One region of the Rothia endophytica genome, then DNA from elsewhere that is predicted to be linked to it. Evidence: riboswitches for the same ligand, from Rfam matches in the RefSeq annotation. Region 1 holds a riboswitch; each other region holds the start of a gene.

Region 1 (7,989 bases):
GACCGAACCAGTCACGGCGGCGGGTATCATCTACGGTGACTACGATTTCGGGGGCTTCATCCAGTTCACGGAACTCCGGCACCTGACCCAGTAGTTCCACCTGAACCCCGTCGATGTCCCGGTAGGCGGGTAGATAGGTTTCTAGCAGGGTGCGGGTAGACCAGCCTTCAAAACGATTCTTGCCAAAAGGAACACCGGGGCGTACTCGCTTCACTTCTTTCAGCACCCGGTGCTCATAGGCAGTATCTCGAATATCTGCCCTGTCCTCACCGGGGTAGCCCAGAGCGTCTAGGGTAATGACCTCATCATCGGTGCCTACCGGATGAGCCGGGTAGTCCCAGTGCCAGCGGGTGGCCGCCTCAAAGCCCTGGCTACCGGGGGTGAACTCCACGGTTAAGACTAGTTGTGGTGAGCGGACGGCGGGTAGCTGCACTTTTTCGTCGGCGGTAAAGAGTGGAAGGGATCGGGTGAGCTGGGGGTAGAAATCGCTAAAAAAGGTGGGCACATCGGCGGCCGGTACGGTGACCGATTCACCGGACACCAGAGCTTCGGCCACCGGTTCCAGCGGCTCTGCCAGCGGAATCAACACCAGCTGGGCCTCAGCGTCGAGCCAGGAGGGGCGGTGGTTCTCACCGTCTACCGAGCTGCCTTCACTCGGCACCGCTACTTGATCGAGGTGAGCTAGGGCAGAGGGCAGAGCGGACTCCCAACGGGCGGCGGTGGCAGCATCCACATAATGTTTTTGGGCAGCCCCACTCAGTGCAATAAAACCGCGGCGGGTGACGCCTAGTTTGTGGGTCAGGTTGGCCGGCAGGGTGTAGCCACCCCAGCGCAGAATGGGGGTAAGGCGCAGAGCATCGCTGCTACTGCCGCGTTCAGGTACTCTTTCAAGGCTGAGCTCTACCGCAGGCTCGTCAGCTACCGCTAAACCTGCCTCTTGTCCATCAAGTAGGATAGGCAAATTCAACTCATCTGCGGACCGCAAGAGCTGCCAGAGCAGAGAGGAATCAACATTTGAAATGGATGCCCACTCGCGGTGTGAGGAATAGATGGACTGAGAACCGCGAATGACCGCATAGAACTCGGTAAACCAACTGGCATGCTCGGGGAGTAGGCCCGTGCCGGACGCCCCGGCTGCTGTGCCAGAGAATTTCTCCCAGGTCAGCCCACCCTTAATCCACTTGCCGCGGGCACCCATCATGACCGGGCGCGCCTCCAAACTAATCTTGGGGGCACCGTTATTTTTGCTCCAGCCGTACTTACCCGGCACCACCAGCCGTAAATCCAGGGCGCCGGACACCCCGTGCGTTCTGCTATCAAAGCTCGGCCGGCTAGAGAGAGAATAGGCAAGAGACCGCCGCCAGGCAGGTAACTTGGACGCTGTCCCATCAGCAGGCGGCATCGTTTCAGTGGCGTCACCAGCCGGGAGCGCCAGCTCGGCTTCCCTCTGGGCCATCTGCTGCCGCAAGTCCGCCACCAGCTTTTGTTTGTTCTCCACCGGGAGAGAAGCTACCTCGTTTTCAGCAGAAGACCGCCAGGTTGAAGAGCTAGCAGTCAGCGCTTTCTTTGCCTTAGCAGACCGGTCAATGGCGGTCAGCATCAGAGCCACCGCATGCTTGCAGTTATGGGACACAGGGCAAGAGCAATACGAGGTAAAAGATGATGACCCGGCCAGCACCTCAGCCGGAAAAATCACGGACGTCTCATAAGGTGTTGAACCGCTACCAGCCACCTGACCCGTCAGCGTCCGGGCGCCTTCATCGTAGGTGTAGCGCACCACCATGCCATCGCGCATATACCGCTGACCGCGCGTATAGGCCCCGTGACCCACCTGCCGAATCAAGGCAGGGGCAGTCACGGGAATCTCGGGGAAAGCAGAAGTGGATGACACAGTAACCTCGGTGCGAAATCTAATAAACCGGGGCAAATTCAAAAGCGGATAATCGTTGAAGCTTCCCTCAGTGGGTGAAAAACGAGTACATTCGACTTCTGAATAAACCTAGTCTTCTAGCTTATCGCAGAAGCAAAGGGTGCAACTGGTGGACAGGTAGCTACCGGTCTTGATCTGCTCAACCAAATGGTGAGAAACCTGTTTACAGGCTGGGCGGGTGTAGGTTAGAGTTTTAACCAGCTTCAAGAGTTTCAACTGCTAAGCTCCGACTTTAGTTGAACGCCAACCCCATGTTCACGGGTGGCTCGGATGACGAAGCGGTCTGCATCGCGCATATCAGCGCTGTTTGGTGTAGACAAGAGCACGTTATGAAAGGAACGCGCACCTTACGCGCAAAGGCACCATGTCAAATGCTCGCCCCCACATCTCTGTCCAGAAGAATATCTCTGCTGCATCTGTACCTGCCCGCGGTGGTTTTACCGCGATGAGTATTCAGGACTACACTCGTATTTCGAACGAGCGTAGCGAGTTCCTGAATTTCTTGCTGGCTCCTAACCCGAGCGGCATCCCTGCTACTGAATACGGTGTTCTGAAAGCTGCATGAGCCAGGTAGGTCTTCTTCTTGATTCGGACGTCCTTGCCGAGATCCGCAAGGTAAACCCTCACCCCACTGTGGTGGCGTTTTTGCGCCGCAGCTCCTACCGCACTCTCTACATTTCGGTGCTGAGCCTTGGTGAGCTAAAGGGTCTCTACCCCTACCCCGAGACAGACCGCTGGTTGGCTGAGCTCACCGACCGCTTTAGCGATCACGTGCTGGACGTGGACGCCCGAGTCTCCCTGGAATGGGCCGGACGGCACGCCGAACCTAAGTTACACGCGGTGGGCTCAGCGGCGTCCACCCCATTACCAACCGCTGCCCTGGAAGGTCTGATGAGCGCCACAGCGGCGGTACATGAGCTTGAAATTATCTCATCTAAGGCAGAGGTCTATCGCAGCTGGGGCGTGCCCGCCTCAAATCCCTGGCTCGACGGCACCTCATGACACCCCTGCTGTTCCTCTAATAGTTGCGTGTGCGCGCAATCAGCCTGGCTACCGCTGCCCGGGGCAGAACCTTGGTGAGGCCCACCGCAACCTTGTAGGGTACTGAGGGCACGCAGAGTGCTTTGCCCCGGTGACTAGCAGCAGTGGCGTCCGCTACTACCCTCTGCGGGGTCAACCAGAGAAAACCAGGTAGGGAAGGGGCTACTTGCCCCATGGCGTCGTGGAATTCTGAGTGGGTGAGACCCGGGCAGACTGCTGTGACGGTGATGCCGCGCGGTGCGTACTGTAGGTTGGCTGACTCTGAGATAGACACCAAAAATCTTTTGACCGCTGAGTAGGTGCCGCCGGGGGTGAAGGCTGCCACCGAGGCGACGTTAATGATGCGCCCCCTGCCCCTGGGCAGCATGGTAGTGATAGCGGTGTGCATGAGCAGCAACGGAACTTTAGCGAGAACATCCACCTGCGCCAGGTGCTGCTGGGCAGTGGCAGCGTCGAAAGAGCTGCCTAAACCGAAGCCTGCATTGTTGACCAGAATTTCCACCGGAGCTTCATCCTGCTGTAAACGGGCTACCAGGCGCTCTAAATCATCGGGATTGAGCAGGTCAGCGGGAAGCACCTCAACATTGACACCGCACTCCGCCCGCAGGTGCTCAGCCAGATCTTGCAGCGGGTCAACCCTGCGAGCTGTCAGCACCAAATGGTAACCGGCCGCGGCGTACTGGCGCGCAAATTCGGCGCCGATGCCAGCGGAGGCACCAGTAATCAGAACGTAGGATGGGTCAATGCTCATAGGTGCACTTTACCTAACATGCCCAACATCATTCGGGGAACTTGCTGTAAAGGCGCCGAGCGCTTGGGTATCAGCAAACGAAACATGACATGATAAAAGCGATGAAAACACCAGCCCGCCCCCCGCGTTCTTTACCCATGCCCCTGTGGTTGCAGGGTGCCGTTGAGCTTGCCCTCGTTGCAGCGCTGAGTTACCTGGCCGTTGTCTTTTTGTTGGCAGCTGTTTGGTATACCAACGGTTTTGATAACAGCACCTTTGCCGGTGCTACCTCGGTAGCCGGCCATACTTGGTTGCTGGTGCACGGTGTTCCACTGGCTATGGACATCCCAGCGCAGGGTGCGTTCTCGGCGATTTCGGGCACGATGAGTCTTATGCCTCTGGGGCTGACACTGATACCTTTAGCGCTCTGTTACCGTTCGGGTAGGCGTTTGGCGAGGGCCTCCTATGAGGGGCAATTCTGGCAGCCACTACTGGGCGGTATGGGTGCTTACGCGCTGGTTAGCGTAGCTATTAGTGCGCTTTCAACCGGCGACTACTTTGCCACCTCGCCGGTTTTTGCGGCGCTTATTCCCCTGTGGGTAGTGGCGCTGGGTGTCCTAGCCGGTGGTTATGCGGAGTCACGCTCCTTGGCTGCCATGATTGGTGTGAATGCTGCCGACTGGGTTAAGAAATTTAGCCAGTATTCCCGCTGGGCTGGCTCTTACATTTGGGCAGCGGTACGTGCTGCTCTGGTGAGTGTGCTGGCGCTGGGAGCTGGCGGGGCCCTGCTGTTGGCGCTCACTGTTTTCTGGCACTGGGATGATGTTATCGCCCTCTACCAGACCCTGCGTGCTGGGGCTGTGGGCGGTACTGCTCTGACTCTGTTGCAGCTGGGTCTCATCCCTAATTTTGTTATATACGCCATGGCATGGAGCTCCGGGGCTGGCTTTGCTCTGGGCACCGGTACATCGATTGATTTGACCGGCACCGACGCTGGTGTGATGCCCGCCCTTCCCATTTTGGGGGCTCTGCCGCACGCGTCCTACCCACTGGGGCTGTTGGCGCTGGTAGTGCCGGTAGCTGCCGGTGCGGTGGGAGGCTGGTGGTTCTTCCGTGAAGGTGAAAATCACCTGGATGAGTGGTTTGCCCTCAAAATTCGTTTCCGTTGGTGTTCTTGGCCGCTCTCTACCCTCTGTCTAGCGATCTTTAGCATGGTTCCTACCTTTACGGTTACAGCTCTGCTGGGCTGGATTGCCAACGGGTCTTTGGGCCTGGGGCGCTTTACCGAGATTGGCCCCACCCCCCTGTTGTTTGGGCTGTATGCTGCGGTGCTTCTGGCCGCTGGCATCATGCTGGGTCTGGGACTAGCCCACCTGCTGGTGCGTGATACCACCGGTGAGCTTGACCGATTCGCAGAGGATGCCGCCAACCCCAAGACTCGTTTTAAGCGCAAGCGCCGGGGTCAGAAGGTAGCAAGTATTGAGGCTGAGACTCCTGAGACTAACGGGGAAGAAGCCACCGGTTCCGTACGAGCTGAAACGCGAGAAGAAACCACTGATGATGCCGCAGAACTAGACTCGGCAACTGACGCGGTGCCTGAGGCTGAAAGCGTCAGCAGTGAGATTGAGACGGGCGCTGAAGAAACTTCGGCTCCCTTACTGCCTGAGGAAGAGGCCGCTGACACGATAGCTGATACAGATACCGAGCCTGCCGAAGAGCCTAAGAAAACCTTCCGGCCGGTCATACGCCGCCCTAAGTCCCGGCGTCGGAGCTAGCTCTTAGGCTAGTTGCCGCCCATAATCTGACTGAAAATACCCTCACTCATTTGTTCGGTGCACTGATCGCTGCGGGCAATGGTGAGCGCTTGTTCTAGACAGGTGGCGTAATTGCCGGCAGTCTCGGGGAAGAGTAATTGAACACCCGATGAGAGGCTAAGAAAGAGCGACCAGACCACGATCATAACCATCAGCAGCACCGAGAAAAAGGGGAACTTAGCCTTCAGCATTTTTACCATGGTGGTGATAGCGAGGCCAATGGTGAGCGCAAAAAGAGGCAGTGCAAGAGCGTTGCCCCACCCCGGAAAGTTGGTCATTCCAAAAGCGAGAACCAGTGACAAGAAGGTGCACCGCGACCAGATGCGGATGTTCTCTAGGGCTTCAAGGCTGGGCGCACTCGGCTGCTCGTGGTTCTCAGACATAGATACCACCTTACCGCCCCGCTGAAAAGAGCAACATCTCGTGGGTGAGTGAGCTAAACTATAGTCCATGCGTGTTGTTGTAATGGTCTCCGGTTCGGGCACCAATCTGCAGTCTATTGTGGACGCCGTTAAGGCCGGTCAGCTGCCCACCGAAGTGGTGGCAGTGGGGGCAGATAAGCCCTGTCAGGGCATTGAACGAGCCGTAGCCGCCGGTATCGAAACCTTCCTAGTACAACCGGCTGACTATCAAGACCGCCCAGCCTGGAACAGGGCACTAGAAGAGGCAATCGCTGCTTATCGCCCCGACTACATTGTCTTCGCGGGTTTCATGCGCATCGTAGATGCCCAGCTGGTGGATCGTTTTGCTGGCCGTATCATCAACACCCACCCCGCCCTTCTGCCCTCTTTTCCGGGAGCTCACGGGGTGCGTGATGCACTAGCCCACGGGGTGAAAGTTACCGGTCTAACCGTGCACCTGGTTGATTCTGGGGTTGATACCGGCCCCATCTTGGCACAAGCCGCGGTGGACGTCCTGCCCGATGATACCGAAGAAACCCTGCACGAACGCATCAAGCTGAAAGAGCGAGCGCTTCTTGTTAAAACTATCGGTCAGCTAGAAGCCTCCCCCTCAAACCCACAGTTTTAGCCCCGCGGGGCTGAGCCTGCGGGTCGGGGCTCTCAAATACGACTCACGTATCTCAACCACCTGCTGCCCCAAGCAGCACAAGAAACGGAGTTCATTAGTGAGCCTCATTCAGCTGGATCGCGTACCTCTCAAACGCGCTCTCATTTCTGTTTTTGACAAGACCGGCCTTGAAGATCTTGCCAAGGGTCTGCACGAAGCCGGGGTCGCGATTGTCTCCACCGGTTCCACTGCCTCCACCATCGCTGCAGCTGGCGTGCCCGTCACGGAAGTCTCAGATGTGACCGGTTTCCCCGAGTGCCTAGAGGGCCGCGTTAAGACCCTGCACCCCCGCGTCCACGCTGGTATCCTGGCTGACCGTCGCAAGCAGGAGCACATCGACACTCTGGCAGAGATGGACATTGAAGCTTTTGACCTGGTGGTCGTGAACCTCTACCCCTTCGTCGATACCGTGAAGTCCGGCGCTGATCAGGACGCCATCATCGAGAAAATCGATATCGGTGGGCCTTCCATGGTGCGTGCCGCTGCTAAGAATCACGACGCTGTAGCTATCGTGGTGGATCCGGCCCGCTACAACACCGTGGTGGAAGCTGCCAAAAACGGGGGTTTCAACCTAGCTCAGCGTCGCGCCTTGGCGTCCGCCGCCTTCGCCCACACCGCAGCCTATGACACCGCTGTTGCCACCTGGACCGCAGCCCAGTTTGAAACCGATGACGAGCAAATCTGGGCGCCCTTCGCAGGGAACTCCTTTGAACTGACCGACACCCTGCGCTACGGCGAAAACCCCCACCAGGCAGGCGCACTCTACACTAACGCCGCCGCCTCCCCAGGCATTGCTCAGGCAACTCTGCTCGGTGGCAAGGCCATGAGCTACAACAACTACGTGGACGGCGATGCCGCCCTGCGCGCCGCCTACGACTTTGATGAGCCTGCCGTTGCCATCATCAAACATAACAACCCCTGCGGTATCGCTGTTGGGTCAGCCAGTGCTGCTGACCCAATTGCTGACGCGCACGCTAAAGCACACGCCTGCGATCCCCTCTCAGCCTACGGCGGCGTTATTGCCGCTAACCGCGAGATCACCGCAGCCATGGCAGAAACCGTCAAGGGCATCTTCACCGAGGTCATCATTGCCCCCTCCTACAGCGCTCAAGCACTGGAGATTCTGCAAAGCAAGAAGAACCTGCGCATCCTGCAGTTACCCGCCGACTTCGCCCTGGATACCCTAGAATACCGCCAGATCTCAGGTGGGGCCCTCATTCAACAGGCGGACCGCCTGAACGCAGAGGGCGACGCACCCGAAAACTGGCAGCTGGTTGCCGGCGAAGCCGTCGACGCAGAAACCCTAGCAGATCTGGCCTTCGCCTGGCGGGCACTACGCTCAGCTAAGTCCAACGCCATCCTGCTGGCTAACCACGGTGCTGCAGTGGGCATCGGCATGGGCCAGG
Region 2 (7,989 bases), 210 kb from region 1:
GGATATGAGCAATCACAAATACAGCGCCGCGGTCGAGGACGCTCAGGCGGGCTACAGAGAAGTAAGGATCCATTGAAGCTTCATAGGAACCATAACCGTACTGAATCACGGGGTGCGGTTGTGTCCTATCCATATCAGCTAGGTGCATGACAGAAAGAGGAACCATGGCGCCGTCGGCAGCTGGCGCCCACATGCGGTAAGCGGTGTACTGATCACGCTCGTAGCCCAGAACCGGTGTTTCCCGGCGTAGCACCAGCTCATCGGTATCAGGGAAGTAGTCATAGACACTGCTGGGCGTGAGGAAGGAGGTGTAGTTGAGGCGAATCACCGGGGACATAATGTTCATCCCTGAACAGGAGGAGGTGTAGAGCTCCTCACTAAAGCCGCCGGGCTGAGTAAACTCGATACCGCGGGGGTTGCCTACGGCGAGCTGATGTGACAGTGAGCTGCGGGGTGCAACAAAGACCTTAACCGTGGTGTTCTCCCGCGCCATGACCGCAAGGTGGTTGCGCGAGAAGCTAACGCTCTCGATGCGTACATCGTCGCGGTGCGGCATAAGAGCCACCCAATCAGCCCGCAGACGCTCAAAGGGTACATAGGCCTCGGGGAGAGGGGCTATGACGATTTCTGAGTTGGGCGCATCAAAGTCATGGGTGAGCACCAGGTAGGCTCTTCCATCGACATCGATGATGTCGGTGCTGTACTCAATCCTTTGCTCCCTGCTAATAATCAGCGTGGGCTCTACCTCGCCTAACTCGTGAATATTGACCACGCGGGTTTCAGTGTACTCAGAGTTACCGGAGGTCAACACCACGTGGGTACGGGAGGACGACATCCCCGCTCCCAGCCACATGCCCTGATCCTCTTCGGTATAGAGAGCAATGTCATCAGCCGGGCTACTTCCCACTCGATGAGCACGAATCTGATAGGGGCGCCAGGAATCATCGGCTACAGCATAGATAAGGTGGTTAGCGCCCGAGGCAAAGAAAGCTCCGGCGAAGATATCTTCAATCTTTTCATCCAGCATCTGGCCGGTTTCAAGGTTTTTAAAGTGCTGGGTGTAGCGCTCATCGCCGGTGTCATCGACCCCAAAGGTCAGCAGTCGTCCGTCGCGAGTAACCTGGAAGGAACCTAGTGAGAAGAAAGGTAGGTCTCGGGCAAACTCGTTGCAGTCCAGCACCACTTCTTCACCCTCAAGCGGCTGACCGGGCACCACCTGCGGTGGTGTATAACGCTCAACAACGCTGCCTTCTGTTAAGGCAGGAACCCGGCACATAATGGGGTACTGCTCGCCGGCCACCGTCCGATTGAAATACCACCAAGCACCCCTGCGGGAGGGAACGGACATATCCGTTTGCTGAGTGCGGCCTTTAATCTCTTCAAAAATAGCGTCGCGCAGCGGCTGCTGATCAGCGGTAACCCCATCGGTGTAAGCATTCTCTGCTGCGAGATGGGCAAGCACCTCTTCGCTCTCTTTATCACGCATCCATTCGTAGTAATCAATGAAAGTATCGCCATGATGAGTGCGCTCGCTGGCGATGCGCGGGGGACGGGGTGGGGTGAGCGTCATGAGATGCCTTTCTGATGGTTTCTTCTCCAGTCTAGTGGAGAGAGGTTTCCCCATAAGAGCAGGAGCGCGCTCCTAGTCCGTGCGTGGTCTTAATCCAAACTGTGTAAGAGTGAAAGTTACACCTGCGTAACTTTTGCAACAAATGAAACATGCTGACATCTTGCGGTGCTTTCTTGACGCCATCAAACCCGCTAAGGAAGACTAACAACAGGTCAAGAGCGCCAGCACTAAGCCTCAGCTAGCTGGCCGGCAACCCTCCACCTGCGGTGGGGTGCCCTGAGTGAAGACCTGACACATCCCAGACGGGCATGTGTAAGCGCGGGACCGATGTGCCTTCTCCTTTGGTGCATCACCTTCCGGTAGACCGGGAGTTACGGCATGCGGCCCCACCTTGCGAGATATTTTCCTCACTAGAGACTGGAGCTACCAACATGACGACCTCACAGAACATCCCTACTCCCAGCAAGCCTGCCGGCTGGAAATTTGAGACCCAGCAAATTCACGCTGGTCAAGAACCTGACCCTGTCACCGGTGCACGAGCTTTGCCGATTTATCAGACCACCTCTTTTGTCTTCAAGGATTCACAGCAGGCGGCTAACCGTTTTGCTCTCTCTGAGCTGGGCCCCATCTATACCCGTATTAATAACCCCACCCAAGAAGCGGTAGAAAACCGTATCGCGGCCCTAGAAGGCGGAGTGGGAGCGCTGCTGCTCGCATCTGGTCAGGCAGCTAATACTTTCTCGGTTCTTAACATTGCCGGGGCAGGGGATCACATCGTTGCCTCGCCCTCTCTTTACGGCGGTACCTACAACCTCTTCAAATACACCCTGGCGAATTTAGGCATTGAAACCACTTTCGTTGATGACCCTGCAGACCCCGACAGCTGGCGCGCTGCTGCTCGCCCTAACACCAAAGCTTTCTTTGGGGAGACCCTACCCAACCCCCGCGGGGACGTGCTGGATATTGAACCCATTGCAGAAGTAGCTCACAGCGTGGGTGTTCCCCTTATCGTGGATAACACCGTAGCAACACCTTATCTGCTGAACCCCATCAAGCACGGTGCTGATGTTGTGGTGCACTCTGCGACCAAATATCTAGGGGGCCACGGAACCTCTGTGGGTGGTGTCATCGTGGACGCAGGCACCTTCGACTACGGCGCTTACCCCGAAAAATACCCCCTCTTCAATCAGCCTGATGAGAGCTATCACGGCCTGGTCTACGCCCGCGACCTGGGTAAAGACGGCGCCTTTGGCGTCAACCTCTCTTACATTTTGAAAGCCCGCGTGTCCCTGCTCCGTGACCTGGGAGCATCAATTTCTCCGACCAATGCCTTTAACATAGCGATCGGGATCGAGACCCTCTCACTCCGCATGGAGCGACACGTGCAGAACGCCGCTGCAGTTGCCCGCTTCTTATCCGAGCATCCCGCAGTTGAATCGGTAGTTTACTCGGGTTTGGAAAGTTCACCCTACTACGGGCTGTCTCAGAAATACCTATCCCGTGGCGCCGGTGCAGTCCTGGGTTTCACTCTCAAGGACGCGGATGCTCCTACCGCCCAAAAATTTGTAGATGCGCTGTCCTTACACTCCCTCCTGGTCAACATTGGCGACGTGCGCAGCCTGGTAGTACACCCGGCGTCCACCACGCACAGCCAATCAACGCCAGATGAGCTAGCCGCCATCGGCATCAATCCCGCCTTTATTCGCCTCTCGGTGGGTATTGAGCATATCGATGATATTTTGGCTGACCTCGAACTGGGCTTCGACGCACTTTAAAGTACGAAAGGTAAATCGATGACGATTAAAACCTCGACCACTGATACCGCTGCTGGCACCCGTGAGGACGGCGTACTTAAGTACGCCCCGATCGGCGACCTAGCCCTTGAAAACGGTGAAACTCTGCCCGATGTCGTCATTGGCTATGAAACCTGGGGAACCCTCAATGAAGCCGGCGATAATGCGGTGTTGATTCTGCACGCGCTGACCGGTGACACCCACGTCTCTGCTGGTCGCGCGGCTTCGGATGCTCCGGCAGAAGTGCGGGCGGCAGCTGAAGCAGGTGGTTGGTGGCCTACCGCTGTGGGCCCAGGGCGAGTCATCGATACCGATAAGTACTTTGTGGTGTCCCCCAATATGGTGGGGGGGTGCTACGGCTCAACAGGACCGGCTTCCCCCTCACCCCTTTCCATAGATCCTGAAGGCAAACCCTGGGGCTCCCGCTTCCCAGCTGTTACCATTCGGGACAGCGTCCACGCCGAGAAGGTACTGGCTGATCAGCTGGGCATTACGTCTTTTCACCACGTGGTGGGCGGCTCACTGGGTGGAGCGCGCGCCATTGAATGGGCGGTGACTTACCCCTCCCTGGTGCGGTCGGTAGCTGTGCTGGCTTCGGGTTCGGCAGCTACAGCCGAACAAATTGCCTGGGGGCACATGCAGAATCTAGCGATACGCCAGGACCCCAACTTTGCCGGCGGCGATTACTACGACGGCCCCGCTCCTGATACCGGGCTGGCCCTTGCCCGACGTATCGCGCACACCACCTACCGTTCGGCGGCTGAACTGCACTTCCGGTTTGGGCGCGACGAACAGCCGGGCCACGAGGTACTTGCCCCCAAGTACAGTGAGCGCGGCCGCTACCAGGTGGAAAACTACCTGGATTACCATGGGCAGAAGTTGACCGCGCGTTTTGACGCCAACTCCTACCTAGCGATCAACGAGGCGCTACTGAGCCACGATGTGGCACGTGGTCGCAGCAATCTTGAGAAAGCGCTGGCTCTTTCCACCTGCCGATGGACGCTTGCCTACGTTGACTCGGACCGCCTCTTCTTCCCATCCGACACCCAGATTATTGCTGCCTCCCTGCCGCAGCCGGTGGAGCCCGCCGTGATCCATTCACCCTGTGGACATGACGGTTTTCTGATTGAACACCGCCAGCTGGAGCGTATTCTGCTGCAGAGTTTTGAGGCGCAGGACGCCGCAGACGGGCAGAAGACTCGCTCAGCCGGCCGCGCCTACCCACACAAGTATTTGAGGGTGGTCGCCTAACTATAATGCTCGGCAAAAGCCCGGGGAAGCTATGTTAGGTTGGAAAAAACACCCCGCCCAAAGGAAAACTTATGTCCCAGTACCTGGTTGATTTTTCAAATGCCGAGCCAGCACGGGCAGGCACCCACCTGGTGGTGCTCTTGCACGGTTATGGTTCTCACGAACGAGACCTTACCGGGCTGATCCCTTACCTTCCATCCGATGAGGTAACCTACGCGTCCCTACGTGCCCCTCAACCGGTAGGGTATGCCCTCCCCGCAGACGCTGAGAGCGCTTATGCTGGCCAAGCTGCCATGGGCTACCAGTGGTGGCCGCTGAATGCTCAGCTAGAAACGGTTGGCTTTCGAGCCATCGAGCTGGCGACCGACTATGTACTGGACTGGCTAGAACCCCTAGCTGCTGACCACAAGAGCGTTACCCTGCTGGGCTTCTCCCAGGGCATGGCCGTGGCGACATCCGTGGCCCGCCGCCGTCCTGAGCTTATTACTGCGGTGGTAGGGCTTTCTGGCTACGCAGTAGATGGCGGTTCTGATTACTTTAGGGACGCCGAGCTCACCGGGAATCAGAAACTACAACTTTTCTGGGGGAGGGGAGACTCAGACCCCGTCATCACCGCAGAGAAGATTGAATTCACCCAGCAGTGGGCGGGGAAGTATACCCGGGTGGAGCAAGAGCTTTACCCCGGCTTAGCCCACGGCATCGCTGCTCAGGAGTTGACTCATATTTCGGCTTATTTGAGTGAAAAGGTGCTGGGTTAGTCCCTTTCTACCTGCACTGCCATACCATTGAGCTCCACGACATCCCCGGGGTGGAGCTGTTTACCGCGCTGTTCACAGATTTCATCGTTGACCTTGACCAAGCCATCCTGAATGACAATGCGGGCGTGGGTGCCATTTTCTACCAGGTTAGCCAGTTTCAAGAACTGACCTAGACGGATTATCTCGTCACGAATAAAAACAGGTTCAATGTTGCTCATACCCCATACTTTACCGCCCCATACGCCCCGGTGTGTGCGGTAGGCTGGTAGGTGCACGCCTCCACAGATGAGCGTGCATTTTTTGCAAATCCAAGCACGCCACAACCGGTGGCGCAGGCTCATAGGAGTATCCAACACATGGCAGCGAAGTCCACGCTCGATAACGTCATCTCACTCGCGAAGCGCCGCGGGTTCGTCTTCCAGGCAGGTGAAATCTACGGCGGTTCCCGCTCAGCCTGGGACTACGGCCCCCTGGGCGCAGAGCTCAAAGAGAACATCCGTCAGCAGTGGTGGCAGACCTTTGTCCGCGGACGCGAAGACATGGTGGGTCTGGATTCCTCCATTATCCTGCCTAAGGCAGTGTGGGAGGCTTCCGGGCACGTAGCAACCTTCACCGACCCCCTGGTGGAGTGCCTCTCCTGCCACTCACGCCACCGCCAGGACCACCTGATTGAAGCCTTTGAAGCCAAGAAGGGCCGCGCACCTGAAAACGGAATGGACGATATCGTCTGCCCTAAGTGCGGCAATAAGGGCCAGTGGACCGAACCGCAGAACTTCTCAGGTCTCATGAAGACCTTCTTGGGCCCGGTGGATAATGAAGAGGGCCTACACTTTATGCGCCCCGAGACCGCTCAGGGTATCTTCGTGAACTTCAACAACGTGGTGACTGCCTCCCGCAAGCGCCCGCCTTTCGGCATCGGTCAAATCGGCAAGGCTTTCCGCAACGAAATCACCCCCGGTAACTTCATCTTCCGCACCCGTGAGTTCGAACAGATGGAAATCGAGTACTTTGTGCACCCCGACGATGCACCCAAGTACTACGACCAGTGGATTGAAGACTGCTGGAACTGGTTCATTGACCTGGGTATCAACCCCGATAATATGCGCAAGTTTGACGTCCCCGACGACGACCGCGCCCACTACTCAGCTGGCACCATGGACCTTGAATACCGCTTCGGTTTCCAGGGCGGCGAATGGGGCGAGCTGATGGGCGTTGCCAACCGCACTAACTATGACTTGGGCGTGCACAATGAGCACTCCAATGCCAAGCTCGAATACTTTGACCAGGGCACGGGCGAACGCTACGTTCCCTACGTCATCGAGCCTTCCTTCGGTTTGACCCGCGCGATGATGGCTTTCCTGGTGGATGCTTATGTCGAGGATGAAGCACCCAACACTAAGGGTGGCGTGGATAAGCGCACCGTGCTGAAGCTGGACCCGCGTCTGGCTCCCGTCAAGGCTGCCGTTCTACCCCTGTCCAAGAAGGAAGACCTGGTTCCTTCAGCCAAGAAGCTGGCCAACGAACTGCGCCGCAATTGGAACATCGACTACGATGACGCCGGTGCAATCGGCCGCCGCTACCGCCGCCAGGACGAAATCGGCACCCCCTTCTGCATCACGGTGGACTTCGACACCCTCGAAGACCAGGCAGTTACCATCCGTGAGCGCGATACCATGGCTCAGGAACGTGTTACTCTCGATCAGGTCACCGCCTACTTGGCAGCTAAGCTAGCTGGCTAAAGAGTAGATAACCTCACATAAAACTCACGAGGGTGCGCTTCACGTCAGCTACAAGGAGCTGACGTGAAGCGCATCTTTTGTTCATTAACCTCAGTGGTTTTGTGCATGAGGGGAAGGGGGCTTGAACTAGGGTAGTTGGTCGTAGTGACCCTCTGCTTGCAGAGATTCAGGCTCAATCTGGAAGGTTGAATGCCTGATACTGACCTCGAAGTGTTCAGCAACGCAGGTCTGTAACCGTTTGAGGGTTTCGACGGCGCACCCATCGGTTAAGCAGTCATCCTTAACGACCACATGGGCGGTTAATATCGGTAGGTCTGAGGAGATTTGGCTGGCATGCAAATCGTGCACAGCCACCACGTGGGGAAGAGTCTCTAGATGCCGGCGCACGTCTTCAACGTCCAGTCCCCGCGGTGCCGATTCTAGGAGTACGCTCACTGTTTCTTTTAGCAGCTTGAGGGTTCGGGGCACGATCAGCAGACCTATGAGAATGGCGGCAAGGGCGTCAGCCTGAAGCCAGCCGGTCAGCGCGATTATTATTGCTCCAGCGATGACCGCAACTGATCCCAGGGCATCATTGAGCACCTCCAAGAAAGCCGCGCGCATATTAAAGTTGCGGCGATCCCCGCCCAGTAAAATCAGCATCATTACCACATTGACGGCTAGGCCGAGTGTGCCAAAGACTAGCAGCTCTCTGGTGGCTAGGGGCTGGGGATCAAAAAAGCGCTGTACTGCTTCAACCACCACAAAAGCCCCGACCCCCAGTAGCATCGCTGCTTGAACCATCGCGGCCAGCACTTCAAGGCGCTTGAGCCCCCAGGTGCGTCGAGCGGACGGCGGGCGAGCAGCCAGATGAGCCACGATGAGGGCAACGGTGACCC
Region 3 (7,989 bases), on a different contig from region 1:
GGAGATATTGGCGGTCAAAGCTGCATCTGTAGAGAAGCCTGCTTCGCGCAGCACCTGAGTTCCGTAGTACATGAGAGCGTTGACGCCAGTTGCCTGCTGCACAATACCGATTGCAGCAGCAACAAGCAGGAGGGAGCGCAGTGCGGGATCCCGCCACAGCTGACGGACGGCACCGCGCTGCACGGTGGAGTCCTTGCGGTAGCGCGGGGACTCCGGAACGATGAGCATACCCACAAAAAGCAGGATCGCAGGGGCAATTGAGATGGCGAACATGATTCGCCAAATGGAACTCTCGTGAGCAAAAGCAGTGCCGATAAAGGCGTTGGTGACGTAGGCTGCCAGCTGACCGAAAACAATCATGAACTGGTTGCGGGTCACTACTGAACCGCGGCGGTTAGCCGGCGAAATTTCTGCCAGGTAGATGGGTACCACTGCTGATGCCGCACCGACCGCCAGACCAATGATGACACGAAAGACGATAAAGACCGACAAAATATGGGCGGACGCCAGCCCCAGCGATCCCAGAGCAAATACGACAGCTAGAGCGAGGAGGACGCGGCGACGTCCAAAGCGGTCAATTAGCTGACCTGCTACCAGAGCACCGAAAGCAGCCCCCAGAGTCAGTGCTGAGGTAGCAATGCCCTCGGCTGCCGGTGAGAGATGGAAGTCCTGCTGCAGGAAAGGTAGAGCACCGTTGATAATGCCGGTATCGTAGCCGAAGAGGAACCCGCCCAGGCAGATAATCCAGGTGTAGAGGTTCACCCTGCGTGGGTGGGTTGTATTCATGGTGCTCCTTGATAGACCTGAGATATTCTAACGCTCTTTTTCTTATGTGGGAGCCTACCGGTGAACCGCCACACAGATGCGCGCCGCGATTCCCAGGTAACGTTCAGACTTATTGAATGTGAGCTGTAATATATCCTGTATGACTGAGAACGGTAACACTCCCACCCCTGAAAATAATCCCCCCAACACTCAAAGCTACGGTTCTTACGGTTCCCAAAGTGGCACCTCGCAGAACCGCGGGGCTTACCAACAGCCCTACGGCGCTCCTACCTATGGCACACCCGCAGGTGACCCCCAGCAACCCGGCGGCAAAAAGCCCAAGAATATTGTTGGCATCGTTGCCCTGGCACTTTCTGCCCTTGGTTTTATGCTGGGCCTCTTCCCCGTAACAGCCCTCTTTGGATGGCTTCTACTCTTTGCCGGTTTCGTAACAGGTATCGTGGGCCTTTTCCAAAAGTTGAAGGAAAAAATCACCTCAATTATCGCTATCGCACTTTCAGTGGTGGGCACCATTGCCTCGATCATTGCAATTGTTATTTTCGCGGCAAATACCTTTGCAAATGACCCCGAGTTTGAACAGATGATACAGGACGCTCAGGCCTCCGTATCTGCTGCAACAACCCCCAGCGCATCAGCAACAAGCCCCAGCGCGGCTGCAGAAACCTCACCACCGGCGGCACAAGCCTCAACAGGTACAGTAGAAACCAGCTCCGCTGTAGAACCAACGTCTGCTGCAGCTGATAGTAACGCAGCAGCAGATGTGCCCCGCCAGCACACCAACGCCCTCAAAGAGGCCCGCAGCTACCTTGAATTCTCGTCTTTCTCTTACGCGGGGCTCTACGACCAGCTGACCAGTGAGTACGGTGGAAAGTACCCAGCAGAGGCTGCCCAGTACGCTATGGACAATCTTGAAGTTGATTGGAATGCTGAAGCGCTTGAAAGTGCTGAAAGCTACCTTGAATTCTCAGCATTTTCTTATGCAGGTCTCTACGAACAGCTCACCAGCGAATACGGGGAACAGTTCACTCCTGAAGAGGCCCAATACGCCGTCGATAACGTTGAGGCCGACTGGAATGCTGAGGCACTTGAATCAGCTCAGTCGTACATGGAATTCAGTAGCATGAGCGACGACCGCCTCTACGAACAGCTCACCAGCGAATACGGGGAACAATTCACTGCTGAACAGGCCCAGTACGCTATGGACAACCTCTAATCTCAGACTAAAAGCCGCCCACTTCTTACCTTGAAACTAATCTAGGTAAGAAGTGGGCGGCTTTTTGGTGTCCGCTTCGTCGGCGTAACCCAAAGCGAGCAGAGCTTAGAAGGGTGCGATTTTGGGCGGCGCGGGGAAGATGGCGTCCAGCTGAGCCAAATCGTCCTCGCTGAAGCGAGTAGCTATGGCGGCAGCGTTGGTGCGCACCTGGTCAATGGTGGTAGCACCAGCAATGACCGATGACACCGGGCGTTGCTGGGCCAGCCAAGAGAAAGCAACCTGCACCTCGGTCAGTCCGCGCTCGGCGGCAAACTCCGAGAAAGCGCGCATCTGATCCCAGTCTGTCGAGTCCAGCAATTCGGGCTTGATGCGGGTCAGGCGCCCTTCAACAGCGTCTTTACCGGGGTTATATTTACCGGTCAGCAGACCGTTAGCCAGGGGGAAGTAGGGTAGGACGCCCAGGCCAAACTCGCGGGCAGCGGGCAGTACTTCTAGTTCAGCGCGGCGGTCCAGCAGATTGTAATGGTTCTCTGCGGCGATGTAGCGAGTGCCTAATTGCTTGCCGATATATTCCGCTTGGGCTATCTGCCAACCGGAGTGATTGGAGCTGCCAATATAGCGCACTTTGCCCTGCTCAATCAGAGTGGCAAGTGCTCCCAGGGTTTCTTCCACGGGGGTGACGGGGTCGGGGGTGTGGTGGAAGTAGAGGTCAATATAGTCAGTGCCCAAGCGACCCAAGGACGCTTCGATAGCGCGCATGATGTAACGCCGGGAACCTCTCACCCCGTGGTCAGTACCGTTGGCGCCATCCATATCCATGCCAAATTTAGAAACAATCACGATTTCGTCCCGGTCAATGCCGGTGTCTTTGAGCGCCTGGCCGAACATGGTTTCAGATACCCCAGGCCGAGCCCCGTAAATATCGGCAACATCAAAGAGAGTGATGCCCTGCTCCACGGCGGCTGCCAGCACATCGTTGGTGCCGGTCTGAGTTTCGGTGGCGGTTTTGCTTCTACCCAGGTTGTTACAGCCCAGGCCCACGCTCGAAACGGTTAGCCCACTGTTTCCCAGTTGACGATATTCAATGCTCATACCTCTACCCTAGGTATAAGTCTTCAATCTTACAAAACCCGGTGGTACTCAGGGAAAAAGTCCCTGAGTACCACCTCGTAGAAAGTTAAGAACATCAGATTAGAGAGTATGAAGTAGGGCCTAGTTTATGGTGGCAAACTCCCCCAGTATCAGCAACTCCCAGAGCGTTAAGTTGTTCACCGGTACAACTGCTGATTCCATTGCTGCCGGTCACATTGAACCGGAGCTGGACAGCCCAAGGACTCGTGGCTACTGAACCACCAATAATATTCGGAGTCGCACCAGAATTGGTATCTGTATGCGTTCCAGCGGTAGCCACTGCTACGGAGCTGAAAGAAATTGCACACGTCGCGGCGAGCACGGTGCAGAACTTTTTAATCGAAACAATGATTATAAAACCTTTCAAGAAAAGTAAGAAAAAAGCTCCACTCTCACCCAAAGAAACCGGTGCGACCTTTACATACCATCGCAATAAAGCCCGAAATATTACTGTCATGTGTCTCAACACACCCGACACAAAGTCAAAAAGCTGCACAGAGCGGCGGTTTCTTGCCAGCGCCCTGCCTGCGCTTTTAGTGTAGAACCATCAAACCTATCCAGAGCGACCGAGAGACCTAGCTCGATGACGTCGCAGCAACCACCCCTGACGGGAAAGGTGCTCCTGCTAGGACCGATAGAGTGCATCACCAGCGGTCCACCCACCGCACTGTGTGGCACCCTCCCGCCACCAATGGGAGCGGCCACCGCATTCTTTCGGGTCCACCCAACGACCTGTAAGGAAACCATGAGTACCTATACACCGGCGCTCTCCTACGAACTCTTCCCACCGCGAAGTTCTGCCAGTTGCGAGAATCTGCTGACGACCATCGACCAGCTGGCGCCCACCAACCCCGACTATGTGTCGGTGACCTACTCCGGCGACCGGGCTCGTAAGCAGAAAACCCTGGCCCTGCTAGACCATCTGGTCCACGAAACCCAGCTCACTCCCCTGGCTCACCTCACCTGTGTGGGGCACACCGCCGAGGAGCTGGAAGCTGCTGTTCGCTGTATTCTGGCGATCGGCGTCCGCGGATTTTTAGCCCTGCGCGGCGACCTGCCACCGGGCAGCACGCAGGCCCCCGATATCCCCTTTGCCCGGTCCCTGGTTGACCTCATTCGCCAAGTTGAGACCCAGGATTTTGCCCACCTAGCAGCAGGACGCGTGGCGGTGGGGGTAGCTGCTTACCCCTCTCGGCACCCGGAGTCCAGCTCGGAACTGCAGGATATTGAAATTCTGCTCTCCAAGGAGCGGGCGGGGGCTGACTTCGCTATCACCCAGGTTTTCTTTGAGGCGACCCGCTACGAATCCCTGGTGCAGCGGGCCCGAACCGCGGGGGTAACCCTACCCCTGATTCCGGGCATCATGCCGGTCACCAGCCTGCGCAGGCTCACCACGCTCTGCTCACTAGCGGGCCTGACCGTACCCCAGCAGCTGGCCTACGACCTTGAAACCGCGAGCGGGGACGCCCAACGACACCGTATCGGGGTGGAGTTCGGCGCCCGCCTACTCCAAGAATCCCTCGACGCCGGTGCCCCCGGCATCCACTTCTACACCTTCAATGAACACGCAGCGGTGCTGGACGTTCTCGAGCAGGTCAACCTGCCCCGCTACAGCACCCGCTTTGAAAACCCCCTGGCCGAACTGACCTACGCCTAAAAATATCGGCCCAAAGACCTTATAGAAAGACACCACCATGACCACTGTTTTCCCCACCGCAACCATCACCGGCTACCCCCGTATCGGCGCTCGCCGCGAACTCAAGCGCGCTGTTGAAGCCTACTGGGCGGGTAAGTCCAACCAGAACGAACTGAAGCAGACCGCCCAGAAGATTCAGCAGGACGCCTACCGCACCCTTACCGAACGCGGCCTGACCGACGACTACGCTATTCCCGCGGACTTCTCCTTCTACGACCAGGTGCTCGATACCACCCGCCTCTTCACCGCCCTGCCTGCCCGTTTCGAGTCGGTACGCGACGACAGCGGCCTAATCGACCTGGACGGCTACTTCGCCCTGGCTCGCGGCACCGAGCACCTGCCCCCGCTGGAGCTGACCAAGTGGTTCGACACCAACTACCACTACCTGGTGCCAGAAATCGGCCCGGCCACCGGCTTTACCCTCAATACTGAAGCTCTCGACGACCTGCTGGCAGCCGCTGAGGCGGCGGGGACGTCCGCCCGCCCCAGCATCACCGGCCCCCTCACCTACCTGCTCCTGGCGAAAGCTGAGGACGGCTCCCCCGCCGACTTCGCGCCCCTCGACCGTCTAGCAGACCTGTTGCCCCTCTACCGAGAACTGCTCGCCCACCTGGCCAGCCGCGGTGTGCGCTGGGTTCAGTTCAACGAGCCCGCCCTGGGTGCTGACCAGGCTGTGAGTGAAGCCGAGCTGGTGCAGCTCATTGAGAAGACCTACGGGGAGTTCACCCAGCTCTCTGACCGCCCCTCCCTGCTGGTCACCAGCCCCTACGGCAACCTGACCGGTCTATTGGAACCCCTGGTTACCTCGGGCGTAGAGGCCCTGCACCTTGACCTGGTATCTACCGGTTACGATCAGGACGCCCTCGCCCGCCTCTTCGGCGGCGATTCGGCTCCCCTGCTGGTGGCAGGTGTAGTGAACGGCCGCAATATCTGGCGCAACGACCTGGCAGCCTCCCTCCACACCCTACAGGCAGTGGGAGCGGCGTCCGTTTCAACCTCGACCTCCCTGCAGCACGTGCCCTACGACCTTGACCTGGAAACCGGGCTCGACCAGAAGCTCACCAGCTGGCTGGCCTTTGCCCACCAGAAAGTCAGCGAAGTTGCCCTGCTCGCTCGGGGACTCGCTGAAGGACCAGAGGCTATCGCCACCGAGGTTGAGCAGGCCAAGGCAGCGCTGGCAGCGCGCGCCCAGTCCAGCGGAGTCAACGACCCCTGCATCCGCGAGCGCACCCTCTCCATTACCCCCGAGAACTACGAGCGTCCGTCCGCTCGGGTGCGTCAGCAGGCCCAGGAGGACCTGAACCTACCCCTGCTGCCGACCACCACCATCGGGTCTTTCCCGCAGACCGGTCATATTCGCTCCCTGCGTGCGGACTACCGCAAGGGTGCGCTGACCAGGGAAGAGCTCGATACCCACCTGCGGGAGGAGATTCGCTGTGTGATTGACTTCCAGGAGCGCCTGGGGCTGGATGTGCTCGTGCACGGTGAAGCTGAGCGTAACGACATGGTGCAGTATTTTGCGGAGAACTTCGACGGGTTCGCGCCGACCGAGCACGGCTGGGTGCAGTCCTACGGCTCGCGATGTACCCGCCCCTCAATTCTGTGGGGCGATGTGAAGCGTAGCGGTGCGGGTACTCGCGGTGAGGCCTTTACGGTGCCGTGGATTAGCTTCGCGCAGCAGCAGACCGATAAGCCGGTCAAGGGTATGCTCACCGGCCCGGTGACGATTCTGGCCTGGTCGTTTGTGCGCGATGACCAGCCTCTGGCGGCGACCGCTACGCAGGTTGCGCTGGCCCTGGCCGATGAGATTGCCGACCTTGAGGCCGCAGGAACCCGCATTATTCAGGTGGATGAGCCCGCCCTGCGCGAGCTGCTCCCCCTGCGTGCCGAAGACCAGGCAGCCTACCTTGACTGGTCGGTGGGTGCCTTCCGACTGGCGACCTCGCAGGTTGCCGACTCCACCCAGATCCACACCCACCTGTGCTACTCGGAGTTCAACGAGATTTTTGGGGCAATCGATGCCCTGAACGCCGATGTCACCTCGATTGAGGCAGCCCGCTCCCGCCTGGAGCTGCTGGCCGATGTGCCTGAGAGTTTCGACCGCGGCATTGGCCCCGGCGTGTGGGATATCCACTCCCCGCGTGTGCCCCAGGTCGATGAAATCGAGAAGCTGCTGGCTACTGCCCTGGAGCATATCCCCGCCCGTCAGCTCTGGGTTAACCCCGACTGCGGCCTAAAGACCCGTGCCTACAAGGAAACCAAGGCTTCTATCGAGTCTCTGGTTGCCGCTACCGAGGCTGTACGAGCCAGCCTCAACGTAGCGGTCTAGGGGTAAGCAAAAGGACGCCGCCCCCGCCCTACCTGCCACCTGGCGGGAGGGTGGGTGGCGGCGTCCTTGCATCCGTGAAGCGCAGATGCGGCCTTAGTGGACTATAGGGGCGCTTCCTGCGGCCTGCTTTCCGGCGGGCAGAAGCAGGGCTACCACGATAGAAGTCAGCGACATAAAGGCTGCTACCAGGAAGGCCAGGTGCACACCGGCCATGTAGGCGTCAGTTCCGGTTCCACCGTGCGCTGCTGCTCCTACACCCATGAGCGCCACAAAGACCGCTGTTGATGCGGCGCCAGAGACCTGCTGGAAGGTGGTCATAGCGGAGGAACCAAAGGCGGTCAGCTCACCGGATAAGGAACCCAGCCCCAGGCCCATCATGGGGGTGTTAATGAAAGGCAGGGAGAAGGTCATGAGCATATAAGTGGCAATGATGTACCACTGCGGGGTGGTCTGAGAGAAGGTGCTCATCAGCCAGATAGAACCAGCCAAGAGAACGGCGCCGGGCAGAACTAAAGCTCGTGCACCGAAGCGGTCAGACATGCGTCCTACCAAGGGGCTGAGCACCGCCATGAGTACGCCGCCGGGCAAAAGCATGAGGCCGGTCTGCAGGGCGCTAACGCCCAGCACGTTGGCGGTGTAAAGCGGGATCAGGATGGAGGTGCCCAGCATGACGCCCATGCCGATGGAAGTCATAAGTACAGTCAGGGTGAAGGGGCGGGAACGGAAAATACGCATGTCCATGAAGGGGCCGCGATCTTGCAATTTGAGCTGACGCCAGACAAAAATTGCCAGAATGATAGCTGCTGCGATCACAACAACCCAGGGGTTAACGGG
Region 4 (7,989 bases), on a different contig from region 1:
AAATCCGGTCACTTCTTATTGAGCGGGAGAAGCTAGTTCATTTTGTTGCGCCAGTCGGCATCCTTGCCGGCGCGGGTGTCACGCAAAGCCTGCAGATTTTGCGCAATAAGGCTCTCAGGGTCTACAGGGCGGCCGCCAGCAGAGTGGGGCGTGATCACAATGTTCTTAGCAGCCCAGAGCGGGTCATCAGCGGGCAGGGGTTCAGTCACTGCTACATCGATACCAGCCCCAGCAATGCTGCCCTCATTGAGAGCAGCGACCAGGTCAGCTTCATTAACGGTGGGGCCGCGGCCCACGTTGATGATGTAAGCGCGGGTAGGCAGCTTAGCCAGACGCGCGGCATCCAAAGCGTTCTGCGTTGCTTCAGAATTGGGCAGAATCATCACCAGGATGTCGGTCTCGGGCAGAATGCTATCAATATTCTCGGTAGCAATCACGGGGAAGCCTTCACGCTCACCGGCGGTGGTCGCCACACCGGTCACCTGAGCGCCGAACGCCTGGAAAAGGCGGGCTGTAGTGGTGCCAATAGAGCCAAAGCCCCAGATGGTGACCTTGGCATCCAGCAAGGTGGTGACCTGGTCAGCGGGGTGAAGCTCCTGCGCCCCTCCCAGTTCCCCAGCCCAGTTGCTGCGGTCTTGGTGCTCTGCCAGGGTGGGCAAGAAGCGAACAAAGTTCAGGGTCAGCGCCAGAGCATGCTCCGCCACAGTCTTAGAGTGAAGACCAATCCCCGAGGTAATAACAGCCTCCTGACGGAAGCCCGCTGCGCGTGCCTGATCCGGGCCCGCCAGAAGCGACTGAACCAGCTCCACCTGTTCAAGGTAAGCGGCGGCGTCCTTCAGCTGTTCATTGGTGTTAGCCCAAGAAATCAGCACATCAGCGTCATAGTGTTCAGCGTCAATGTTCACGGTGGGGTCATAGGACACCACGGTGTCTTCCCCTTCAAGACCCAGGCGGGACTCATCCAGGGTGACAGAGGTAGGAACAAGAATTTTCACGAAATCTCCTCAAAAGCGCAGCCGTTGGCACGGCGGGTACAGCACCACTCTACCCAAGGGTGCGAGCTGGAGCACAAGAAATGACGCTAATCGGTCTTCGAAAATAGGTGGGCACAGCGCCCGCGGTTTAATCTTCGCGCAAGAGGTAACGGAAGGTCTGCACAGCCTCACTCACCAGCTGCTGGCGCTCACCCTCCTCCGGCACACCGCGCACAAAGTCTAGGTGCCGTAAAAGGGCGGTTGCAAGGTGAACGGCCGCGCTGGCTTTCTCCTCACCAGCGGCAGAGGCGGTGTTGGCCGTATTAAAGGGGAAGGGCCCGCGGCGGCCAGCTATCCTAAAGGCTGGCCAGTCAACGGTGAGCAAAAATGCCTGTAAGGTCTTTTCGCACTCGAGATTATGCAGTCGCATGCGGTAGCGCAGCTCCGGGTAACGCGAGATAAGATCTTGCACCTGCGTATACGTAGGGCCATCTACTGAGGCCACAATAATATCGAGCAGAAGGTGGGTGAGACGCTCAAAAAAATCCAGGTGCTGACGCGCGGCGTCCTTCTCAAGAATCTGCTCGGTGAGTTCTGGGGCACGTAAACCCATCACGGCGTCCTCTTTCACCGCAAAATAATTGAAGAGGGTGCGAGGGCTCACCTGAGCTTCGGCCGCTATTTCATCAGTGGTGGTTGCTTTCAAACCCTTCTCAGCTACCAGCGCCAAGGCTGCGGTGTGGATTGCAGTATGGGTGCGTTCACGGCGCGCTTGGCGCACAGACTTCTCAGGTTTGCTCACTCTCTCAGTCTAGCCGCTTACTTCCATCACCGGGGGGGGCAAAGACTCAGGCAAGTACGAGCGCATCTTGTCACACCTAACGGTAGACTCAGAACGGTGAACTTATTCTTGCCCACCATCGACATCCCTAATATTCCGGACTGGCTATCGGTAGCTTTGGTCGTTATCGATGTTTTGATCCGCTTGACCGTAATATTTTGGTTGCCCTATAACCGCAAACCGGTGGTGGCTCTGGGTTGGCTGATGGCCATCTTCTTCATTCCCTTCGTAGGTCTCATCGCCTTCCTGGTCTTCGGCTCTAACCTGGTGCCCAAGCACCGGCGTAGCCGTCAGCGGGCCATGAACCAAATCATCAAAGATGTCATCGGCGGTGAGGACGCAGTTTTGGGCGAGGTGGAAATTTCTGAACCCGCGCGTGTAGCAGCCAACCTTAACTACAGGCTGGGAGCTCTTCCTCTCATTGGCGGCAACAAGTTTGATCTGCGAGAAAGCAACAACGATGCCCTGGCAGAGCTCGCTGAACAGATTGACAAAGCAACCACCTATGTCCACTTTGAGTTCTATATCACCGCCCTAGACACCGCCACCGAGCCCCTCTGGGACGCCCTGGTGCGCGCCCACGAGCGCGGAGTGAGCGTCCGGGTGCTCATTGACCATATTGGCGCCCGCAAATACCCTCGGTGGAGGGAGCTACAGCGCAAACTCACCGCTGCCGGAGTGCCCTGGCGTCTCATGTTGCCCCTCAAACCCTGGAAGGGCCAGTGGCAGCGCCCCGACCTGCGTAACCACCGCAAAATTGTGGTGATTGACGGCGAAATCGCCTTTACGGGGTCACAGAACGCTATCCACAGCTCCTATAACCTCAAACGCAACCTCCGAAAAGGCTTGGAGTGGAAGGACCTCTCCTTTGTCTGCACCGGTCCTGTAGTTCACCAGCTCAACGCTGTGTTCGTCTCGGACTGGTACGCAGAAACCAAGGAACTTCTGCTCTCAGAAATTGACGTCAGCATCATCAACGACGCCAGGGTGAACATCAACCAGCGTCCCTTAGCGCAAATTGTGCCCTCAGGCCCCGGGTTTGAAACCGAAAATAACCTACGTCTGATCAACCACCTGATCTACAACGCTGAAGAGCGGGTCACTGTCTGCTCGCCCTACTTCGTACCAGAAGAAACCCTCTTGCAGGCACTGACCAACATGGCGATGTCCGGCATCGAAGTCACTCTCATCGTGTGTGAAAAGGGCGACCAATTCTTGCCCATCATGGGTCAGCGCTCCTACTATGAGCAGCTACTGCGCGCCGGGATCAAGATTCAGCAGTACCCCGGCCCCACCGTCCTCCATTCCAAGTTCATGATGGTGGACGATGAACTAACCTTTATCGGTTCCTCTAACATGGATCCCCGCTCCTTCGCCCTCAACTTTGAGGTTTCCACCTTCATCGTGGACAGGGGCATGGTCTCTGAACTTGAGCGTATTGCCAGTGATTACATCTCTGAATGCAAAGAGCTTCGCTACGACGAGTGGGTCAACCGGCCCGTTTACCAGAAGGTCACCGAGAATGTATGCCGGCTGTGGAGCGCCCTGCTCTAGCAGCGCTACTGACCCAACGAAGGTAGTTGCTTAGGCAGGGGCGACTGCCTCACCATCAAAGCGGCGCCCCTGACCGCTACCTTCGTATGCCAGTACGGTAATGTTGCCCGGCCCGGGTTTGATCTGCCCCATCTGCTCAGCTGGCACCTTCGCGCCAACATCCACAATGACAGCCCGCAGGTGTGACCCCGCCGGAATCAGAGCATCGCCCATGATGATGCTGCGCTCAACCACCGCACCTGCCTCTACGGTTACTCCGGGGCCAATGACGCTGTGTTCCACACGGCCGTGAACCCTCGCCCCGTGTGCCACCAAAGACCCCTGAACCTGCGCAGTGGGGGCGATATAGGCCGGCGCGTAAGGGTCTGGGTGGGGAATAATAGCCCACCCCGGGGCGTCCAGCTGGAGCCCCTTACCCTCTAATAGATCCATGTGGGCACGGTAGTAGGCGTCAACGGTGCCCACATCTTTCCAGTACCCCTCCATCAAAAACTCGTGCACGGCACCGTGCTGAACCAGGTGTGGGATGAGAGTCTCACCGTAATCCCCTAGAGTCTCCCCCACGGCGTCGGTATCAGCTCGGTCGACGCCCTCTAACAAGACATCCAGAGAGTTTCGAAGGGCGGTCACCGAGAAAACGAAGATCTCAGTGGCAATCTTCTGCGACGCTGGAGCCTTAGGCTTGTAGTCGTAAGCAACTACCTTTTGACCATCAGTGCGCACCACCCCGTAACGGGAGGCGTCCTCATCAATCTCGGTCGTCACAATCGTGAGGTCAGAGCCAAGCTCATCGTGCTGCTCAAGGACCGGGCGCAGGTCCAGCTGATAGAGGTGGTCTGCGCTCATCACTATCACGTTCCGTGCACCCACCGATTCCAGCAGAGGCACCTGCTGGTAGAGAGCGTGCCCGTTACCGCTGGCAAAACCATCCACAGCATGACCCTGAACCGGCGGAAGAATACGCAAACCATCGCGGGTGCCATCCAGGTCCCAGGGGCGTCCACCGGCAAGATGCTGGTTGAGGGTGAAGGGCTGATACTGCTCCACCACCCACACGTGACGCAGCCCAGAGTGCACCAGATTAGACAGGGCAACATCAATCATGCGGTAGATACCTGCGAAAGGGATAGCCGGTTTAGACCTGTGATCGGTCAGCGGCGAGAGCCTGCTCCCCCGGCCACCGGCAAGTACCAGGGCAACCGTCGGCGGCTGCTGGGTATGCGGAAAGGGATCTGACATGGCAACCCACTCTCAGTAGTAAGTACACATCTTTGTACTAGCTATACTCGCACACTTTAGCCCTCTGAACACCACAGATGACGCCGGTATTCTCTTCTACCAGGCTGGAGGGCTAGAGCCGGGGAGCACAGCAAAAGAAACCTTCAAAAGTACGGTCTTACTCCACACTTTTGAAGGTTTCCTTATGATTCCTGGTGACGCACGGGGCGTTCCGGTCAGCTGGTCCTAGCGGACGTTGCCGTCCGCGGCGCTGCGCTGACCGACGTAGGCGCCGCGGTAGGCTGCAGCCGGGTGGGTATCTGCCACCTTGGTGATGCCCTCACCGAAGAGGTTCTCCCGCAGGGTGGAACCTTCGTAGGCGGTGCGGTAGCGGCCGCGCTTTTGCAGTTCGGGCACCACGAACTCCACGAAGTCTTCGAAGGAACCGGGGGAAACATGGTAGGCAAGGTTGATTCCGTCCAGGCCGCCCTCGTCAATCCAGCGTTCTAGCTCATCGGCAACGGTCTGGGGTGAGCCCACGATGACCTCGCCCATGCCGCCGGTCGCGCAGTGCTCAGCGATATCGTGACGCGTCCAGTCACGATCCTTGGATTGTAGGGTGAAGGGGGTCAGGAAGGACTGAATCGACTCGGTCTCAACGTACTTGAGCGCCTCGTCCTCATCGAACTGGGAGAGATCCACACCGCTCCAGCCGCCGATAATTGCCTGAGAAGCTTCTAAGTTGGCGTACTTCTTGTACTCCTCGAACTTTGCCTGCGCCTTCTCGTCAGTCTCATCAACCACAACCGAGAGCATGGCAAGAATCTTGGCATCATCACGGTTACGGCCCGCTGCTTCAACAGCGTCGCGGATGCGGCCGGTCAGCACCTTGGTCAAGTGGGGGCGCAGGGCGGTGATGAAAATAGCCTCAGCGTGCTTTCCAGCAAACTGCTGGCCGCGGGATGATGCGCCCGCCTGGAAAATGACCGGGGTGCGCTGGGGTGAGGGCTCAGACAGGGCGATACCGGGCACGGTGAAATGCTTCCCCTTGTGCTCGATGGGGTGCACCTTGGTGGGGTCAGCGAAGATACCATTTTCACGGTCACGTAGCACCGCGCCGTCCTCCCAGGAACCTTCCCAGAGTTTGTAGCAAACATCCAAGAACTCATCTGCGATCTCGTAGCGGGTATCGTGCGGGATCTGAGCTGGCAGGCCCTGATTCTCAGCAGCTGACGCCAGGTAACTGGTCACCACGTTGAAGCCCACGCGGCCGCGGGTCAAGTGATCAAGGGTGGAGTAGGACCGTGCCAGGGTATAAGGCTGGTTGTACGTGGCAGCTGCGGTGACGCCGAAGCCAATGTTTTTGGTAACCGCTGCCATCGCTGAGATCTGCAGGAAGGGGTCGCCCACCGGAACCTGCGCGCCGTCGCGCAGGGCATCGGCCACCGAGTTCTTGTAGACGTCGTAGACGCCCACCACGTCGGCGATGAAGATAGCGTCGAAAAGGCCCTTTTCGCAGACCTTTGCCAGATCAGTCCAGTATTCGATGGTGTTGTATTCATCGGCGCGGTTGCGGGGGTGACGCCAGGTGCCGAAGCTCTGGTGGCTGGTGGTGGTCATATCGAACGCGTTGACGACGATGCGCTTCTTCTCGGTCATGAACCGGTGCCTTTCGGGTCGGCCCTCACACCCCGTGCCTGGCTAGCGATACAAAAATGGCGCCTAACCTCTTGTGAAGGTGGCGCCTGGTTGCGCCGTACTTGCAGTTATCTGCCGGATCCTCATCTGGGGCACCCCGCTACGGGAGAGGGTTGCCGCCCAACGAGCCAGAGCTTAGCGTTGGGTCTCATGATCGCGGTTTTAGTCTAACCAGGTGAGGGGGCGCTGAGGCAAAGTTCAGGGGCTCTGTTTCACACTGTGAACCGGGTTGGGTTCTGTTACGGACGGCTGGCTGTCACGGAGCGTCACAAACGTTAAGAGGCGTCACAGGCTAGATTTTCAGGCACCGTGCCCATAGGCTGAAGCCACCGATAACCATCCAGAGCGACCGAGAGACTTGGCTCCACGACGTCGCAGCAACCACCCACAATAGGGGCCGGTGCTAACGCCAAGAAACGATGGAGAAAGCAATGAGCGCACTCACGCTACAGCACACCCTCACCGCCTGTGACATCAGCTTCTCGGGCATCGCTAAGAGCTTCGCCGGCGAGCGCGGGGCAGTCCACACGGTCCTCGAAGGTGTTTCGTTCACCGCCTATCCGGGTGAGATTATTTCGATTATTGGTTCCTCAGGCTGCGGTAAATCAACGCTGCTACGTGTAGCGGCTGGTTTGGAAGCAGCCAGCGCGGGTGAGGTCACCATCGACGGCGCTGCCGTTCGTGGCCTAGATTCACGGGTAGCTATTGGGTTTCAGGAGCCCAGGCTTTTACCCTGGCGGTCTATTGCTAAGAATGTGGCTCTGGGGCTACCCAAGGGCACCCCTAAGGACGACGCTCGGCAGCATGTTGATGCCCTCTTGCGGTTGGTGGGGTTGGGGGATTATGCGGCGCATCGCCCCCGCGAGATTTCAGGAGGCATGGCGCAGCGGGCATCCCTGGCGAGAGCGCTAGCACGTAACCCCGGCGTCCTTCTGCTCGATGAGCCTTTTGGTGCGCTGGATGCCCTGACGCGTATCAAAATGCAGGATTTGCTGCTGGATATTCATGCTCAGGACCCCGCAACCATCCTATTGGTTACCCACGATGTGGAAGAAGCTCTTTACCTATCAGATCGCGTGATTGTGCTAGGCACATCTGATCCGCACTCGCCTGCCACTATTACCCGAACGGTTGAGGTTCCCGGGCACCGGCCCCGTGATCGCGGGGATCTAGACCTCGCTTTGTTGCGCAAAGAATTGCTGGCTGAGCTCGGCGTCGAAGAGCACTAAGTATCAGCCCTCTACTTTACCGGGTATCTGCCCCACCTGGCCCTTGCTTCTTGCACCTACACACTACGAAATTTCAAGGAAACCCCGTGTCAATCTTTTCTCGTTTCGCCCAATCCTCCGCCCTCCTGGCCGCTGGCACCCTGCTACTGACCGGCTGCCTGGCAGGTGAAAACGCAACCCCTGAGGCCTCAGTCTCAGCCTCAGCCGCGGACACCACAATCACTGTCGACTACGCCACCTATAACCCGCTCTCCCTCATCATCAAGGAAAAAGGGTGGCTAGAGACTGCTCTCCAGGATGAGGGTAAGACCGTGGAATGGGTGCAGTCAGCGGGGTCGAATAAGGCTAATGAGGCTCTGCGGTCTGGGGTTCTTGACGTCGGCTCAACCGCCGGGTCAGCGGCGCTCCTTGCCCGGTCGAACGGCTCCCCCATTCAGGTGATTGACCTCTACTCCCAGCCAGAATGGGCTGCTCT

What was found. A riboswitch is a leader RNA that binds a small molecule or an ion and turns the genes downstream of it on or off. The one in region 1 is predicted to bind S-adenosylmethionine.
Region 2: it holds a riboswitch for S-adenosylmethionine, as region 1 does, so the genes downstream of both, ABD982_RS07165 (O-acetylhomoserine aminocarboxypropyltransferase/cysteine synthase family protein) here and ABD982_RS08150 (nuclease PIN) in region 1, are expected to answer to the same signal.
Region 3: it holds a riboswitch for S-adenosylmethionine, as region 1 does, so the genes downstream of both, ABD982_RS08725 (methylenetetrahydrofolate reductase) here and ABD982_RS08150 (nuclease PIN) in region 1, are expected to answer to the same signal.
Region 4: it holds a riboswitch for S-adenosylmethionine, as region 1 does, so the genes downstream of both, ABD982_RS08320 (LLM class flavin-dependent oxidoreductase) here and ABD982_RS08150 (nuclease PIN) in region 1, are expected to answer to the same signal.

The regions. Positions count from the first base shown of each region.
Region 1 covers NZ_BAABKP010000002.1:349,106-357,094, reverse strand. Annotated here, with positions in the region: gene ABD982_RS08155 (DEAD/DEAH box helicase) at 1-1,891, opposite strand, end outside; SAM riboswitch class IV at 2,132-2,259, shown strand; gene ABD982_RS08150 (nuclease PIN) at 2,295-2,495, shown strand; gene ABD982_RS08145 (PIN domain-containing protein) at 2,492-2,932, shown strand; gene ABD982_RS08140 (SDR family NAD(P)-dependent oxidoreductase) at 2,949-3,722, opposite strand; gene ABD982_RS08135 (cell division protein PerM) at 3,824-5,476, shown strand; gene ABD982_RS08130 (hypothetical protein) at 5,485-5,898, opposite strand; gene purN (phosphoribosylglycinamide formyltransferase) at 5,966-6,544, shown strand; gene purH (bifunctional phosphoribosylaminoimidazolecarboxamide formyltransferase/IMP cyclohydrolase) at 6,642-7,989, shown strand, end outside.
Region 2 covers NZ_BAABKP010000002.1:140,245-148,233, reverse strand. Annotated here, with positions in the region: gene ABD982_RS07170 (S9 family peptidase) at 1-1,570, opposite strand, end outside; SAM riboswitch class IV at 1,781-1,895, shown strand; gene ABD982_RS07165 (O-acetylhomoserine aminocarboxypropyltransferase/cysteine synthase family protein) at 2,002-3,345, shown strand; gene metX (homoserine O-acetyltransferase MetX) at 3,364-4,614, shown strand; gene ABD982_RS07155 (alpha/beta hydrolase) at 4,686-5,372, shown strand; gene ABD982_RS07150 (RNA-binding S4 domain-containing protein) at 5,369-5,590, opposite strand; gene ABD982_RS07145 (glycine--tRNA ligase) at 5,729-7,111, shown strand; gene ABD982_RS07140 (cation diffusion facilitator family transporter) at 7,238-7,989, opposite strand, start outside.
Region 3 covers NZ_BAABKP010000003.1:125,846-133,834, forward strand. Annotated here, with positions in the region: gene ABD982_RS08705 (MFS transporter) at 1-786, opposite strand, end outside; gene ABD982_RS08710 (Ltp family lipoprotein) at 926-1,999, shown strand; gene ABD982_RS08715 (aldo/keto reductase) at 2,105-3,091, opposite strand; gene ABD982_RS08720 (hypothetical protein) at 3,337-3,672, shown strand; SAM riboswitch class I at 3,681-3,771, shown strand; gene ABD982_RS08725 (methylenetetrahydrofolate reductase) at 3,876-4,787, shown strand; gene metE (5-methyltetrahydropteroyltriglutamate--homocysteine S-methyltransferase) at 4,825-7,155, shown strand; gene ABD982_RS08735 (MDR family MFS transporter) at 7,249-7,989, opposite strand, start outside.
Region 4 covers NZ_BAABKP010000003.1:28,812-36,800, forward strand. Annotated here, with positions in the region: gene ABD982_RS08300 (NAD(P)-dependent oxidoreductase) at 33-995, opposite strand; gene ABD982_RS08305 (TetR/AcrR family transcriptional regulator) at 1,123-1,776, opposite strand; gene cls (cardiolipin synthase) at 1,873-3,369, shown strand; gene ABD982_RS08315 (glucose-1-phosphate adenylyltransferase family protein) at 3,400-4,608, opposite strand; gene ABD982_RS08320 (LLM class flavin-dependent oxidoreductase) at 4,834-6,246, opposite strand; SAM riboswitch class IV at 6,339-6,441, opposite strand; SAM riboswitch class I at 6,619-6,711, shown strand; gene ABD982_RS08325 (ABC transporter ATP-binding protein) at 6,717-7,514, shown strand; gene ABD982_RS08330 (aliphatic sulfonate ABC transporter substrate-binding protein) at 7,601-7,989, shown strand, end outside.